2 regions of the Clostridium senegalense genome follow, and region 2 is predicted to be linked to the other one. Evidence: riboswitches for the same ligand, from Rfam matches in the RefSeq annotation. Region 2 holds a riboswitch; the other holds the start of a gene.
What was found. A riboswitch is a leader RNA that binds a small molecule or an ion and turns the genes downstream of it on or off. The one in region 2 is predicted to bind cobalamin.

Region 1 (8,418 bases), on a different contig from region 2:
ATTTAGAAGTAAATTATTTAAAGTATAATAAGGGAGATTGAGATGAAGTATGAAAGTATATTTACTAAGTGGTCTTTAGGTATTTTAGTATTATCTTTCTTAGTTTTAGTAAATGAATTTATTCAACTTATACCAACTCATGTCACGATATTGGAAGGAATTTTAATTCTTATTGGTCCAAGTATTTTTGCATTTATTGGAGGAATATTTCAATAATAGGATTCATAAGACATAAAACTAAGTTAGCAATTTTTCTAATAATAATTAATGCAATATTATTGTTTTGGTGGGCAATATATTGGATTATAGGAACACTTGTTTTTGGAGTATAATTAATAAATGTAAGTATTTTAAAAGAATGTTTTATTAAATTTACTTATAAAGCATACTAAAAATTAAAAAGTATGTATTAAAAATTTATGAGGTGGTATGATTTTGAACTTGCAAGGTATTATGATTGGATTAATGGCTTTTTTTATCATTGGAGTATTTCATCCAATAGTAATTAAGGGTGAATACTATTTTGGTAAGAAGATATGGCCAATGTTTTTTATATTAGGATTAATTTTTATAGGAATATCTTTAATAGTTAAAAACAATATTATTGCATCTATATTAGGGGTAACAGGTTTTTCATGTCTTTGGAGTATTCATGAAATAATTGAACAAGAAGAGAGAGTAAAAAAAGGTTGGTTTCCTAAAAATCCTAAAAGAAAGTATTAATTATATAAAAAGCCTGTGATTTCAATTATCACAGGCTTTTACTAAATAACTTTTAATTCTTCATTTTTGAAAGAATTAGGAATATAGGTTATATTTAATTTGTTAGTAGCAGAACTTTTTTCAATACTACAATTAAGTCCAAAAAGTTCTTTAACTATTTTTTCATTTAATACGTCTTCAGGAGTTCCAAAATCTAATATAACACCATCTTTCATAACAAAAATTTTATCACAATAGTAGCATGCTATATTTAAATCATGTATTGCTGAAAATACCGTTAGATTTTGAGCTTTTATAATATCCATTATTTGCAGCTGGTATCCAATATCTAAATGGTTGGTTGGTTCATCTAGAATCATAAAATCACTTTGTTGTGCAAGAGCTCTGGCAATTAAAACTCTTTGCTTTTCACCACCGGATAGATTTGAAAAACTTCTATCTTTAAATTTAAGCATTCCAACTTTTTCAAGACAGCTTTCTGCAAAAGAAATATCTGATTTTGTATTATCTTGAAATAAGCCTTTATGTGCAAATCTTCCGATAAGCACCATGTCAAGCACATTAAAGTCAAATTCTGGTCTATTTTCTTGTGCCACTACTGACATATCTTTTGCAATATCTTTATGAGATAATTTTTTTATGTTTTTATTATTAAGTAAAACCTCACCACTATCTGGAGTGAAAACTCTATATATATTTTTAAGTAAAGTTGATTTTCCACTACCATTTGGACCTATGATTCCTACAAAATCTCCCTTAGATATTTCAAGATTTATATCTTTTAATATGTGTTTATAATTTAAATTCTTAACATGTAGCTTAGTCATTTTAACCTCCAAAAGAATACTTACTTTTTCTTAATAACCATAGGAAGAATGGAGCACCGATGATTGCGGTAACAACACCTATAGGAAGTTCCTCAGTTGAACCTATCATTCTACCCAATATATCAGACCATATTAAAAATAGTGAACCTAAAAGAACTGTTAAAGGAATAAGCTTTTTATGTACAGAACCTGCAATTGTTCTGCAAATATGAGGAATAATAAGACCAACAAAGCCTATAATTCCACTTAAAGAAACCATAATTCCAGTAAGTAATGTACTTGTTACAATTATTATTTTTTTAAAAAGTTTAATATTAACACCTAAAGTTATAGCAGCATCTTCGCCTAGAAGCATTGCATCAAGAGTTTTATGAATAACTAAAGATATAATAGATGAAATTATAAGCACTAAAAATGCTAAAGGCACATCATCCCATTTAGATCCAGCAAGAGACCCGGTCATCCAAAACATAACTGAATATAATTTTCTTACATCTTCTGCTTTAAATATAATAAAATTTGTTATTGCAGAGAATACTGATGCCACAGCAACCCCTGTTAGAACTAAACTTGAAGATGAAAATTTACCTTTTTTACTTGAAAGTACAAATACTAATATTGAAGAAAATAATGCACCTATGAATGCACCTATATGGATAGACATAAAAGGTATAGCTAAACTACTTCCAAGTAATATACTTATAACTGCACCGGTAGATGCACCGGATGAAATACCAAGTATATATGGATCAGCAAGAACATTTTTTGTTAAAGCCTGCATTAATACTCCAGAAAGAGCAAGACCGGCACCAACAATTCCAGCAAGAAGAGTTCGCGGTAATCTTAACTGCCAAATTATATTTTCTACAGAATTGGACCATGTTTTATCAAAGACATCATTTCCAGATGTTTTATTAATTATAATTTTGAAAAGTTCAGAACTGCTCACATCTACTGAACCAACATTAATAGCAACTATTATAGAAAATACTAAAAATAATATTAATGCTGTGTAGATAATATATATGTTTATTTTAAATTTTTTCATTTTAAAACGCTCCAATTTATTTTTTGAATATTTCAGGATGGAAATTTTCCGCCATAGCTTTTATAGCACCAGGATTTCTAACACCAGCAACTACTTCTGAAAGCTCTAATACAAATATTTTATTGTTTTTTATAGCATCTACATCTTTTAATGCATCATGATTTTTTAAAAAGTTTATTTTTTCTTCAACATCATCAGCTGCATTATATTGCATTACTATTATTTGCTCAGGGTTTTGTTTAACAACTTCTTCCCAAGTTACTTTAGCCCAAGGTTTTTCTCCATCTTTAAATATATTTTCACCACCAGCAAGCTTTATTAAATCTGTAGGCAAACCGTTACATGCAGTAAAAGGACTATCTGTGCCAGAATCATATACAAATGCTTTAACAGGTTTTGTATCTTTTGGTATTTTAGAAGATATAGCTTCAATATCCTTTTTCATTTTAGATATAACATCTTCTGAATTTTTTTCTACATTAAATATTTTTCCAAGGTTAGTAAAGTCTTCATAGACAGTTTCCATTGTTGCATTAGGACTTTCACATTTTGGAACATAAATTTTCACATTGTTTTCTTTGCAAAATTTATTATTAAAATTATTTTCAGTAAAGGTAGACATCCATCCAGTTATGAAATCAGGTTCAACACCTAATAATGTTTCTTTAGATGGCATTAAATCAGACAATTTGTTAAGTTTGGAGTGTGCGTCTTTATATTCAGGTAGTACTTCGTTGTCTTGAAATGAATATCCTGCTATAGAATCCTCAAGCCCTAATGCAAGTAGCATTTCTGTTGTAAAGCCACTTAGTGTAACAGCTTTTTTTGGTGCAGTAGAAAAAGTTTCATCTTCTTTACCAGAAGGTAAATCATTGTTTACAGTAACTTCTTTATAATTTTTTTGCTCAGAAGCAGAATTTGAAGAAACTTCTTTTGAAGCTTTATTTGTATTACCACAGCCTGAAAGAATTGATGCAGTTAGTGATACTGCTAGAATTAATGAATAAATTTTTTGTTTTCTCATAAAAAATCCCCCTAAGTAATCTTTTTATTAATATATATAAATATTTTAATATTTATAAACGCAATAATTAGAATAATAAAAATATTTTAAATTTGTTTTATTATTTAATTTAATAATTATAATAAATCTATAACAAAAAACAGTATCCTAGAATAAGATACTGTAATAAATAACTTTAAAACATACAACTAATTATGTAATGTATTAAATTTAATTAAAATTAACCTATCCTAGTAAGCAACTTTAGAACTTATTGGCAGGTCTCCTGACTTAGATTCATCACAAATGTTCACCTTCCCACAAACTTAAATTTATAATTTGCAGTGGTATAATAAAAATTTGCTCTTCATTACAGTGGCTGGACCGTAAGAGATTTAAACTCTTTTCCCTTTTAATAAATTGAAATTAATCACATTTAAACCAAAAAGTTAAAAATATTCAATTTTAAAAATAATTTAGCAATTAGCTCCACACGATTATAACATAATAAATAGAAAAAGATAATATTCAGAAAATTTAAACTTAATCTTGAAAAATATGTTATAAAATGTAATTACATTTAGTGTAAAAGTTTACAAAAAGTTTATATAAATGTTAAAGGGGAAAACTTTAAAAAGAAGAATATATACTTATAGAAAATAGTAATAGTTACTATGAAATCTATTAGTAATAGTTTTACGGAAAAATGATACTTAAAGGGGGTATTTTATGTCTTTTTTATTTTTTGCAATAATAGTATCAGTGTTAACTTTACTTTTTGCAATGTTTATATCAAAAGAAATTTCAAAAAAAGAAGTGGGAAATAAAAAAATGCAGGAGATTGCAGGCCATATAAGTGAAGGTGCAATGGCATTTTTGAAGAAGGAATATAGATATTTGGGGATATTTATATTAGTAGTAGCTATTGCTATTGCAGTATTTCTTCATATAAAAACATCTATAAGTTTTATATTAGGTGCAATATTTTCAATTGCTGCTGGATATGCAGGTATGAAAGTAGGAGTAAAAGCTAATGTACGAACTGCACAAGCTGCTACTAAAGGAAAAGAAGATGCTTTATCCATAGCTTTTTCTGGGGGAACAGTTATGGGACTTTCTGTTGTAGGACTTGGAGTTTTAGGTATTGCAATGTTATCTTTAATTTTCAACTTAGAAATAGAATATATTACAGGTTTTGGATTAGGTGCATCATCAATAGCTCTTTTTGCACGTGTAGGTGGAGGAATATATACTAAAGCCGCAGATGTAGGTGCTGACCTTGTTGGAAAGGTAGAAGTTGGAATCCCGGAAGATGACCCAAGAAATCCTGCTGTTATAGCTGATAATGTAGGGGATAATGTAGGTGATATAGCAGGAATGGGAGCAGATCTTTTTGAATCCTATGTTGGTTCTTTAATATCTGCATTAACTCTTGGAGTCGCAGCAAGTGTATCACTAGGAAAAAATGCTGTTATGTTTCCAATATATGTGTCTGTTGCTGGTATAATAGCGTCAATAATTGCTATATTTATAGTTAGATATTCTAAAGGAAAAGATCCACAGAAAACATTGAATTTAGGACTATATGTATCTGTAGTACTTATGATAATATTTTCGTTGATTTTAAGCAAAACTATTTTAAATACTATAAAACCATTTATATCTGTTTTAGTGGGAATATTAGTTGGGGTTTTCATAGGTAAAATTACAGAGTATTACACATCAGATAATTATAAACCAGTAAAAATTATTGCACAGGAGTCTCAAACAGGAGCAGCTACAAATATAATTTCTGGTCTTGCTATTGGAATGAAATCTACAGTTGTACCTATTTTGATAATTGCATTAGGAGTATTACTATCATATTTCTTAATAGGTGGTTCAAAAGATGCAAGTTTAGGTTTATATGGAATTGCGTTAGCTGCAGTAGGAATGCTTGCAACATCAGGTATGGTCATTTCTGTAGATGCATATGGTCCAATTGCAGATAATGCTGGTGGAATTGCACAAATGGCTGATATGCCAAAGGAAGTTAGAGAGATTACTGATAAATTAGATTCAGTTGGAAATACTACTGCAGCAATTGGTAAAGGTTTTGCTATTGGTTCGGCAGCACTAACAGCATTAGCTTTATTTGCATCTTATGCTCAGGCTGTTAATTTAGAAAGTATAAATTTATTAAATCCATTGACACTTACAGGACTTTTAGTAGGATGTATGGTACCATTTTTATTTGCTGCATTAACCATGGAGGCAGTAGGAAAGTCTGCAACTAAAATGGTTGAAGAAGTTAGACGTCAATTTAAAGAGAAAAAAGGAATAATGGAAGGAACTGAAAAGCCAGATTATGCAAAATGTGTTGAAATTTCAACAGATGCAGCATTAAAGGAAATGTTACTACCAGGTATTTTAGCAATAGCTATACCACTAGCAGTTGGATTCTTGTTAGGAGCGGAAGCACTTGCTGGGACAATTGCAGGAGCTTTAGGAACTGGTGTTATGGTTGCAATGTTTATGTCTAATGCTGGTGGTGCATGGGATAATGCTAAAAAATATATTGAAGGTGGAGCTTATGGCGGAAAAGGAAGTGATTCGCATAAAGCAGCAGTTGTAGGGGATACAGTTGGAGATCCATTTAAAGATACTTCTGGACCATCTATGAATATTTTAATAAAACTTATGACAATAGTTTCAGTAGTATTTGCAGTAGTTATAAGTAATTATGGTGGAATACTTTTAAAATAATATTAATTTTGATTAAAATAAGAGACAGGTTTTGATAATAAATTAAACCTGTCTTTTGTGTTGATATAGTTTTTTTATTTATAGTACAAATTTAGAAAGTTCTAATTGAAGTTCACATGCCATTTGAGATAGATGTTCTGAAGCATTAGAAACTTCATTCATAAGAGCAGTTTGTTCTTCACTAGAAGCAGCTACATTCTGAGTATTAGCAGAAGTTGTAGTAGAAATTTCTGAAGAATTAATAACAGATTGTACCATAATAGTACTACTTGATAAAACTTTATCCATAGCAAAAGATAAATCATTTACGCTCTCAGAAATAGATTTAACTTCCTGTAGAATGTTTTCAAATGAGTTTCCAGCTTCAAAAACCATAGTCATACCCTCATCTACAAATTTGCACCCGTCATTCATTGATAATGAAGCATTTTGTATTTCATTTTGAACTTCATTTATTATAACAGAAATATTTTTAGCTGCATCTGAAGATTGTTCAGCAAGTTTTCGTATTTCATCAGCAACTACAGCAAAGCCCTTTCCTTTTTCTCCAGCTCTCGCAGCTTCAATAGCGGCATTTAAAGCCAAAAGATTAGTTTGGGATGCTATGTTAGAAATTAAAGATAATATATTACCAATTTCAATTGACTTTTCATTAAGAGAATTAACAATTTGAGCTGAAGAAGATACTTTGGTATTAATGTCTTTCATATGAGTTATGGTTGAAGTAACTACATTATTACCACTTAATGCTTTATCATAGGCAAGGTTAGAAGCAGCACTTACAGAAGAAATAGATGAAGATATATCAGAAACTCTATGGTGAAGTTTTTCACCTTCTTTAGAAGCTTCAATAAAAGATGTAGATTGCATTTCAGCACCATTAGCAACATCTTGAATAGATATAGAAATTTGATTAGCTGCTTCTTTAGTTTCATTAGCACTAGCAGTTAGTTCTTCAGAAGTAGAAACAACTTGTTCAAGGCCAATAGATACTTTTTCGATTACAGTTTTTAAGTTATCACCCATTTTATTAAGATGATTTGACATATCGCCTAATTCATCATTATATGTTACATCTATTCTATAAGTTAAATCACCATTTGCAATAGCTTCGGCTAAAGAATTGACCTTAGATATTCTTACTTTTAGATTATTGGCTAATTTAGTTATACATATAGTTACTAAAATAATAACAAAAAGCATAGCTACAAAAATTTTAAAGGCTAAAACTCTTAGTGGATTTAGAAGTTCTGATTCTGGTATACACATAACAAGTTTCCAATTGGTTTCAGGAATAGTGGAGAAAAATGTTATATTTGTTCCATTATCATCTTTAAATGAAGATTTACCAGATTCAGAAGATAATATGTTATTACTAATTGTCTTAAGGCTATCGTTAGAATCTTCTTTAATATTTATTTTTAAGACCTTTGATGAATCTTTATCTGCTATATAAGTACCATTTGATGTTAATAAGAATGCTCTTCCTAACTTTCCTACTTTAATTTCTGATATAGTCTTTTGAATAGTAGATAGGTCAATGTCAGCAGTTGCAACTCCTAAAAGTTTATTGTTTTGTAAAATAGGACATACTGATGTTAACATAGTAACATTAGTATATTCATCTAAATATGGCTCACACCACATTAAATCCCCTTTAGAACTAGCACCTAGTTTATACCAGTAGTCTTTTGTATAGTCATCTTTGGAGTATACATTTGTGTAAAGAACTTGTCCATCTTTCTTATAACCATAATGTGATAAAAATTTAGTATTTTTATCTATTAAATACGGTTCATAAAATATACCTGAACCAAAAGTTTCATTATTAGTTTCTATAAATGATTTGACTAGATTTTGGGAATTGTTTTCATTTATATCTCCATTAAATGATTTAGCAGAACTTGCTAATGTTCTTGCAATTTGGCCATGTCTATCTAAAAGTTTGCTAATAAATTCTATTGTAGAATTAGTTTGATAAGACATTTTTTCATCAATTTCAGAAAATAAAATTTTTTGAGCTGTAGTATAAGATATACCTACCATAACAATCATAGCACCGATAGTTAATG
Region 2 (8,418 bases):
ACGAGGAAGTATTACTGATAACATTGAAATCATTAAGAATGCCATTATTATTTGCATTGTATATTGTATAAATGCCATCATATCTCCAACTTGTATTTCAGCTGCATTAATTTTATTTGCTGCAACCCAAACTATAAGTATAGTTATAAGATTCATTATAAGCATCATAAGCGGCATCATCATAGTCATTATACGATTTACAAAAGTATTAGTTTTTCTTAACTCTGTATTGGTTTCATCAAATCTTTTTTCTTCTGTCTTTTGATTACTGAACGCACGAATAACTAACATTCCTGTAAGCATTTCACGAGTTACAAGATTTAATTTATCAACAAGTTTTTGAACCTTCTTAAATCTAGGTACTGCTAAACCAAATAATACAAGCACTACTGATATAATAGCTAATACTGCAACACCAATAATCCAAGCCATGGATGTATCAGTATTTAAAACTTTTATAACTCCACCAATTGCAAGTATAGGTGCATAAAATACCATTCTTATAAGCATTACTGTAACTGTTTGTATCTGTTGTATATCATTAGTACTACGAGTTATAAGTGATGCTGTGGAGAATTTATCAAATTCTGCATTTGAAAAACCTACCACTTTTTCAAATACTTGTCCACGCAGATTACGACCCATACCTGCAGCTATTTTGGCTGCTATAAATCCTACTGCAACTGTAGCTACCATGCTTAATAATGCTATTGAAAGCATTTTAGCTCCAGAAGAAAACACATAATTAGTTTGCATTTTATCTGTATCTATTCCTATTTTATTATATTCATCCTTTATAAAATAAATAGATGCCTGAGTATACATATTTTCGTCTATCTCTGCAATTTTCTCATCCATTTGAGTTTTTAAATTAGAAAATTGTTCTTTAGGTATACTATTAATTAATGTATCTACATCCATATCTTTTGGTACATTAGGAATGCTTTCATTTTTAATAGCCATTTCTAAAGCAGAAATGCTCATAATAGATTTTGACATTATTGTATTTAATGAATCTATTGTATCCTCATCTTTTATATCTTTTAATTCATATACTGATTCATCTTTTAAAATTGGATATTTATTTATATATTTATCATATTCATTTTTATCAAGATTCTCTTTACTTAACAATTCATAATTGTCTAATACTATTTTTTTATCTGCATCATTCATAAATAATGTTAAATTATTTAATTGACTTTCACGAATTGATTTTGGAATAGCATTTTCAATTCCTCCTTGTTGAATTCCTACATTTACGATCTTTGATGTATAATCTGGTAACGAAAGATCACAAACTGCTTGAAGTGTCAATAATAAAATAACTGCCACTATTGACATAAAAAATGGCTTTAAGTACTTTACAATTTTAAACATAAATCTTCCCCTTTCTTTTAAATCGTTCTTATATGTAATTTAAAACTTACTAATTATAAATATAAGTTCATTTTCAAATAACAGCTTAACTATAACTAACAAAATTTTATTATTTGTCACCACCTTTATAGTATTGATTATTTTATAATTATTATTTATATCTATGATTTTTTTTAATTTTGGTATATAATAATTATAGTTTTAAATAGTTATGTTTTTTAATAGTTATATTTTTTAACTATTATTTTCTAAGTATATATCTCATAAAAAAGAAAGTCAATAAAATTTTTATATTTTTTCGATTGTATAAATATGTAAGATTAATTAAAATAGGGTATAATGTTAAAGGGAGGAATTTTTAATGAATAATAATAAAAATCTAAAATTAATTGCTAAGGATTTTTTAACTATAGTACCATTATTTCAAAAAAAGCTTGTAAAAAGAAATTGTAACTTTTCTCAAGATAATTTAAATCATTCTCATTTTCAAGTAATGGCTACTTTAAAATTCTATGGTAAGCAGCCTATTTCTGACGTTAGTAAAAGACTTTTTATATCTATGCCTAATATGACCAAACTTCTAAATAAGCTTATTGAAAAAGAAATGGTTGTTAGACTTCCTGATGATAAAGATAGACGAATAATCAATATAGAATTAACACCACAAGGTGAAAAATATCTTGATGAAAAATATAATGAAGTATTAGATACTTTAACAAGTAAATTTTCTACATTATCAGAAGATCAAATAGACAAGTTAGCATTATCTATACATAATTTAAAGGAAGTTCTTACAGCAATAAGCTCTGAGGATTAATTTAAGCTTATACTTCTTAAATAAATTATAATAAAAAATTGCAGAGTTCATTTTATAATCTTTTATCTTATAAAATGAATTCTGCAATTTTTTTAATTCAATATAATTCCGAACTTTTTAATAACATGTTATCTTATATCTAAGTAACCATATCCATTATTTGTTATATTTCCGTTTGTAGTAAATTCTATAGGAAATTTAAAAAGTGGTCCATCAAAAACAAAAGTGTGATATTCTCCGTTTTCTCCACAAGGATCCGCACCTGTGCCTTTTATTTTCCCAACTAAATCTTTAGTTAAAATCTTTCCTAAATAATTCTCATCCAAATATTCTAATTTAACATTCTTCAAAACTGCTTTAAACCCAGTTTCTATAAATTCATAGGTTATTTCTTCCCTGTTACCTTGCCATAATGGGAAAACAGCTTCCATACCAACCTTTTCGCATCTTTCACTACACCACTGTCTATGTTGCTCAATATCTATATCCCCAAAAACACAAGTAGTTACGCCTTGTTCTTTTGCTTTTTTTAATGCATTCTCAAAAGTTGCTTCGTACTGATTTCCTTTACACTTTACTAACATTAATGGAATATTCATTGATTCCGAAACTTTTTCTAGCATTGGTTCTGGAATTCCATGAAACCAACTTCTATTTAGACTCTCATCAACTGTAACTAATAACCCACTTGGAATATGGCCTTGATTAACCATTTTATAAAGGGCTAATGTACTATCTTTTCCACAACTATATGACATAATAAATTTCTTTTTCATAATGCTTCTCCTACTTCCATTTCTCTAAAGCTTTAACCATAAATTCTTTTATATTCAGTCCATAAACCTCTTTAAGTCTTTCCTCTTCTAATACATCACTACAACTACCTTTAGCTATAATATGTCCTTCTTTAATCATTATTACTTCTTCGCTAAACATCTGAACTAAATTTAAATCATGCAATACACCTATTACCGTTTTATTCTTTTCTTTAGTCCATTTATTTATATGTCCTAATATTTCTATTTGAGATTTTAAATCTAAGTGATTTGTTGGTTCATCAAGTAAAATTATATCTGGATCCTGAGCAAAAGCTCTTGCTAAATATACTCTTTGAAGTTGGCCACCAGATAACTCTGTTATCATTTTATCCTTTAAATCTAATAACCCTACATTTTCTATACAGCTTAAAACTAATTCTTCATCATCTTTTGAAAGCTTAGAAAATATTCCATCAAAATGTGCATATCTTCCTAAAGCTACTGTTTCAAAAACTGTATAAGGAAAATAAATTTCAGATGTTTGTGTCATAAAAGCAATTTTTTTTGCAAGTTCTTTTCGTTTTATTGTCTTTAATTCTTCTCCATCTATATTTATTTCACCTTTATACTCTATAAGATTTGCTATTGCCTTTAACATAGTAGTTTTTCCGCATCCATTAGGCCCTACTATCGATAAATTTTGCCCTCTTTTTACTTCTATAGATATATCTTTAACTATATCAAAACCATTGTAACCACAATATAAATTTTTTATTTTCAGCATATTATCACCTATTTCTTTTATTAAAGTATAAATATCCAAAAAACGGCGCTCCTATAAGTGCTGTAATTGCACCTACTGGCAATTCTGATGGCGATACTACTGTTCTTGCAATTAAATCTGTAATTACCATTAATGAACCACCAACCACTATACACATTGGAATTACTATTTTGTGATTAGATCCAAATATTTTTCTTACCATATGTGGTGTTATTAAATCAATAAAACCAATTACACCACTTAACGCCACTGCAGTTCCTGTTAATATTGCAGTAGCTACAAATAATAATTTTTTTACTTTTTCAGTTTCAACACCTACTGATTTTGCCTGTTCTTCTCCAAAACTTAAAATATCCATTTCTCTACAATATCTTAAAACAATTGCCATTCCTATTATAAAAAACGGAATGCCTGCTGTAACATATGACCATCCTTTCATTGCAAAAGAACCCATTTGCCAAAGCGTTATTGTTTTTATATCTTCACTAAAAAATGATGAAATTGTTGTTAAAAGAGCATTTGTAAATAATGAAAATACTATACCTGCTAAAATTATAGTGCTATTTGATAAACCTTTATCTACCTTGCTTGCAAAGGCAATTACTAAAAATACTGTTATTATACCAGATAAAAATCCTATAAACGGTAATGCTAAATTGCCTATAAACGGTATTGAAATATGTAAAACTATGTATATTCCTACACCTAAAGAAGCTCCTGATGAAACCCCCAAAGTATAAGGAGATGCTAATGGATTTTTTAAAACTGATTGAACTACTGCACCACTTACTGCCAATGCTGAACCTACTAAAAATGCTAAAATCACTCTTGGAAGCCTAATAACCCAAATTATTGATACATCTTTAGGCTGTATCCCTGGTTGTAGTGGTATATTAAATAATTTATTTCCAATTATTGAAACAATATCACTTATACCAATATGGGAACTTCCTATAGAAGTTCCCATACAGATTACCAAAAATACTATTGGAACAGCCAATATTAGTAATAATTTTTTATTTTTCATATTTGTCTGGATATATAGCTTTAGCCATTTCTTTTAAAGCTTTTACTATATTTTGGCTTCCACGTGATGATGCGTTTTGATTTATTAAATAAACTTGTTTATTCTTAACTGCATTAACATTTTCCCAACCTGGACGTTTTAAAATTCCCTCTACTGCATTTGGAATATATTCTTCATTTGTTAATATAACATCTGGATTAGCTGAAATTACATTTTCTTCACTAGGTGCAATCCAGCTATTTTCTTTAACAAAAATATTTTCTCCACCTACTATTTGAATCATTTCATTTAAGAATGTATTATTTCCAAAACTGTATAATCCTGATGCTGATCCTATTTCAAAATAAACTTTTTTCTTATCTGTAATTGATTCTCCTACTTTTTTTATTTTATCTATTTCACTTTTCATGTCGTCAACAATTTTTTTTCCTTCTTCTTTAGTTCCAGTAAGTTCTGCTAAGAAATTGATATCTTCATATACTCCATCTACGCTATCACTGCTTGGTAGATATACAACAGGAATTCCTGATTCTTTTATAACTTTAAATGGATCTTCATTTCCTTCTTTATTATGACCTGAAGCTATTACAATATCTGGTTGTAGTGCTATAATTGCCTCTGCATCAGGGTTTCTAAAATCTATTTTAGTTATATCTTTTTTAATTCCTTCAACATCTGCTGAATATGTATCAACAGCTACAAGTTTATCACCTAAACCTAGTCCCATTAAAATTTCAGTATTTGATGGCGCTGTAGAAATTATTTTTTCTAATTTTTCTGGCGCTGTGAATTCGTTTCCTTCTCTGTCTTTCATAGTTGTAGTTTTGCTTGAACATCCAACTAATAAGACTAAACTCATTATTGCTGATAATAATACCAATAGAATTTTCTTTGATTTATTCATAATTTTTCCTCCAAATTATATATTTATTAATAATTTTATATTTATTATTCAAAATAAAAAAGACACACCCGTAGGTATGCCGTAATACACTAAATTATTTTACTCTTTAAATAAAATAACATAACATGTACCCTAATATTCCACCCACAGAGAACTATAGTACAATTAATAGGCAGGTCTCCCGACTTTGCTTCGTCCTCCATTTTACCTTCCCACAGTTTATACTGCAGTGGCTTATAAAACTTCGTCAGCTTCACGGTTACTGGGTCAGTTGAAGATTCTCACTTCATTCCCTATTAAGAAAAACACCTATAATATAATGATAATTTTTATAATTGTAACAATTATTATTATATTATGAACATATATCTATGTCAATGTCTATTTGTTAAGTATTTTTAAGTATTAGTTACAATTATATAATAAATATTCAATAATTTTACATATAAATTTGATATTCTTCTTATTTTTACAATAGTTATATATGTTATAATATGTTTATTAAATTTTGTGTAGGTGATTTAATGATAAAAAACGCTAAAAATACTGTTAAACTAACCCGACTTGATGGGTTAAATAATTTAAATTATCTGTTAAGCTATGATGATAAAAACTATTTTTTGAAATGTAATTTTAAAGATAAAAATAAAAACTTTACTTATGAATATAACCTTTTAACCTTATTAGACCTTAACCACATATGTCCTAAAGTAATCTATAAAGATACTTGTAGCTACACTATAATAAGTGAGTTCATTTCAAATTCACGTATAGATGAATCTACTTGTACAGACCCAAAATTTCTTTTAAGTTTATCTAACAAATTAAAAAATATGCACAACCTAAAATGTGATTATATATATAATCCCTTTAATGAAATAAGAAAAAAACTAACTATACTAAAAAAAGTCAATTTTAAATTTTCTAATGAATTTATATTTATAATTAGCAAACTTGACGCTATTGAAAACATTTTGTGTAATGATATAAATTATGGTTTATGTCATAATGACTTAAACCCATCAAATATCCTTTATAAAAATGATGAAGTATTTTTAATAGATTTTGAATTTAGTGGAATGTGGGATATTTTTTATGATATTGCAACATTTTGTTGGCTACTAGACGATAATTCTAGAAAAATATTTTTAATGTCTTATTTTAATAATTTTTCACAGGAATTACATCTTAAATTTAAAAGATATCTTTTTGTAGTTAAACTATGGAATATATGTTGGAGTTATGTAAAATCATTCTCTTCAACATCTGATTATGATTATAAAAAAGGTGGCGATCTTGTTCTTATAGATCTATATAATGACTTAAAAGACGATAAGTATTTGTAAATACTTATCGTCTTTTATATATGTTTTTTAATTATCACTGCATATCTTATTATCTACCTTGGAGTTGTATAAAATTCCTATTGTAACTACCATGGCACCTAATATTTTATTAATTTCTATCTTTTTATTTATTAAAAAATCAATTATAATACCAGCTACTATCTGACCTATAAATAGTAATAACATACTATAAACCACAGGTATTTTGGGTATTATTATATTAGAAGTATATACTATAACAACACCTATAATGCCACCACAAAATACAAATATAGGTATATTTTCAAATTCCACCATAGATAATTCAACATTACTTCCTACAATTAAAAGCACTATCATAGAACATAACAGTCCTACAATATAATTTATTAAAGTACTTTGTAATACTCCTATTCTTTTTCCTAGCGATGAATTAATTACCATAGATAAGGTTGTTAAAACTCCACCTATTATTGCAAGTATATACAAATTTTCTCCTCCTATCCTATTGTCATTACTATTAACCCTACTATTATAATAGTAAATCCCATTAACTTTTTAATATTAAACTTATACTTTTTCATTCCAAACAAGCCATAATGGTCTATACATGAAGAAAATATTAACTGTCCAAATACAGCCAACGATGTAGTTAATGTAACACCTATTCCCCCTATTGTTATAATATTACTTAAAGTTAAAGCTACTCCTACAGCACCACCTAGAAATAAATATTTAGGAACATCTCTTTTAATGCTTACACTTTCTCTTTTTATTATCATAATTAAAATTATTGCTATTAGTCCAACTAAATGAATTATTATAAGGGAATACATTGATCCAACTTTACCTTCTAATTGACTATTAAACGTAATCATAACAGAAATTAAACTTCCTATAAAAAGTGCTAAAATATTATACATTGTTAATCACCCCAATACTATATAGAGACAAGCTCCAATTTAAACTTATTCATCAAATTTTTGTTATCAGTTGAGAAAAATAAGTACAAATATAGTTAGTTAAGAACCTAGAAGTTTAAATCTTCTCACATTAAACTCATATAAAGTTTAAAGATAATAGAAGCATAATTAAGTATTTCAATTAAAAAGAGATAATTAATAATTAAGAGTTCAGAAGGAAAGTAATACCACTTTCTTTTAATCTAATAATATAATTTCCTTTGCAAATTTATAAAAATATACGTTGAGAATTACTAGGAGCAAAGTGAATAGTAATAGCCACAACTGTTAACCATTCAATCTTAACTTTTAACTAAAATAATCTGTAAACTATTAGTATAATATTAATCTTAAATTTTCTCATTTGATAAGTTCATAAATTTAAAAGTCAGTTTGGAACCCTATAACTTAATCAAATTAGATATATAATATCAAAATAATAATCTATTATATAGGACAAA

Region 1: linked by a shared signal. The riboswitch ahead of KQI36_RS14815 (ABC transporter substrate-binding protein) and the one ahead of KQI36_RS13320 (ABC transporter substrate-binding protein) in region 2 are both predicted to bind cobalamin.

What each region holds. Positions count from the first base shown of each region.
Region 1 covers NZ_JAHLNC010000009.1:150,719-159,136, forward strand. Annotated here, with positions in the region: gene KQI36_RS14795 (hypothetical protein) at 43-216, shown strand; gene KQI36_RS14800 (DUF4491 family protein) at 436-723, shown strand; gene KQI36_RS14805 (ABC transporter ATP-binding protein) at 765-1,550, opposite strand; gene KQI36_RS14810 (FecCD family ABC transporter permease) at 1,552-2,598, opposite strand; gene KQI36_RS14815 (ABC transporter substrate-binding protein) at 2,615-3,622, opposite strand; cobalamin riboswitch at 3,861-4,062, opposite strand; gene KQI36_RS14820 (sodium-translocating pyrophosphatase) at 4,331-6,346, shown strand; gene KQI36_RS14825 (methyl-accepting chemotaxis protein) at 6,425-8,418, opposite strand, start outside.
Region 2 covers NZ_JAHLNC010000008.1:45,731-54,148, forward strand. Annotated here, with positions in the region: gene KQI36_RS13295 (ABC transporter ATP-binding protein) at 1-1,380, opposite strand, end outside; gene KQI36_RS13300 (MarR family winged helix-turn-helix transcriptional regulator) at 1,742-2,197, shown strand; gene KQI36_RS13305 (Dph6-related ATP pyrophosphatase) at 2,326-2,973, opposite strand; gene KQI36_RS13310 (ABC transporter ATP-binding protein) at 2,984-3,739, opposite strand; gene KQI36_RS13315 (FecCD family ABC transporter permease) at 3,744-4,766, opposite strand; gene KQI36_RS13320 (ABC transporter substrate-binding protein) at 4,756-5,670, opposite strand; cobalamin riboswitch at 5,825-5,998, opposite strand; gene KQI36_RS13325 (phosphotransferase) at 6,195-7,016, shown strand; gene KQI36_RS13330 (DMT family transporter) at 7,044-7,484, opposite strand; gene KQI36_RS13335 (DMT family transporter) at 7,496-7,918, opposite strand.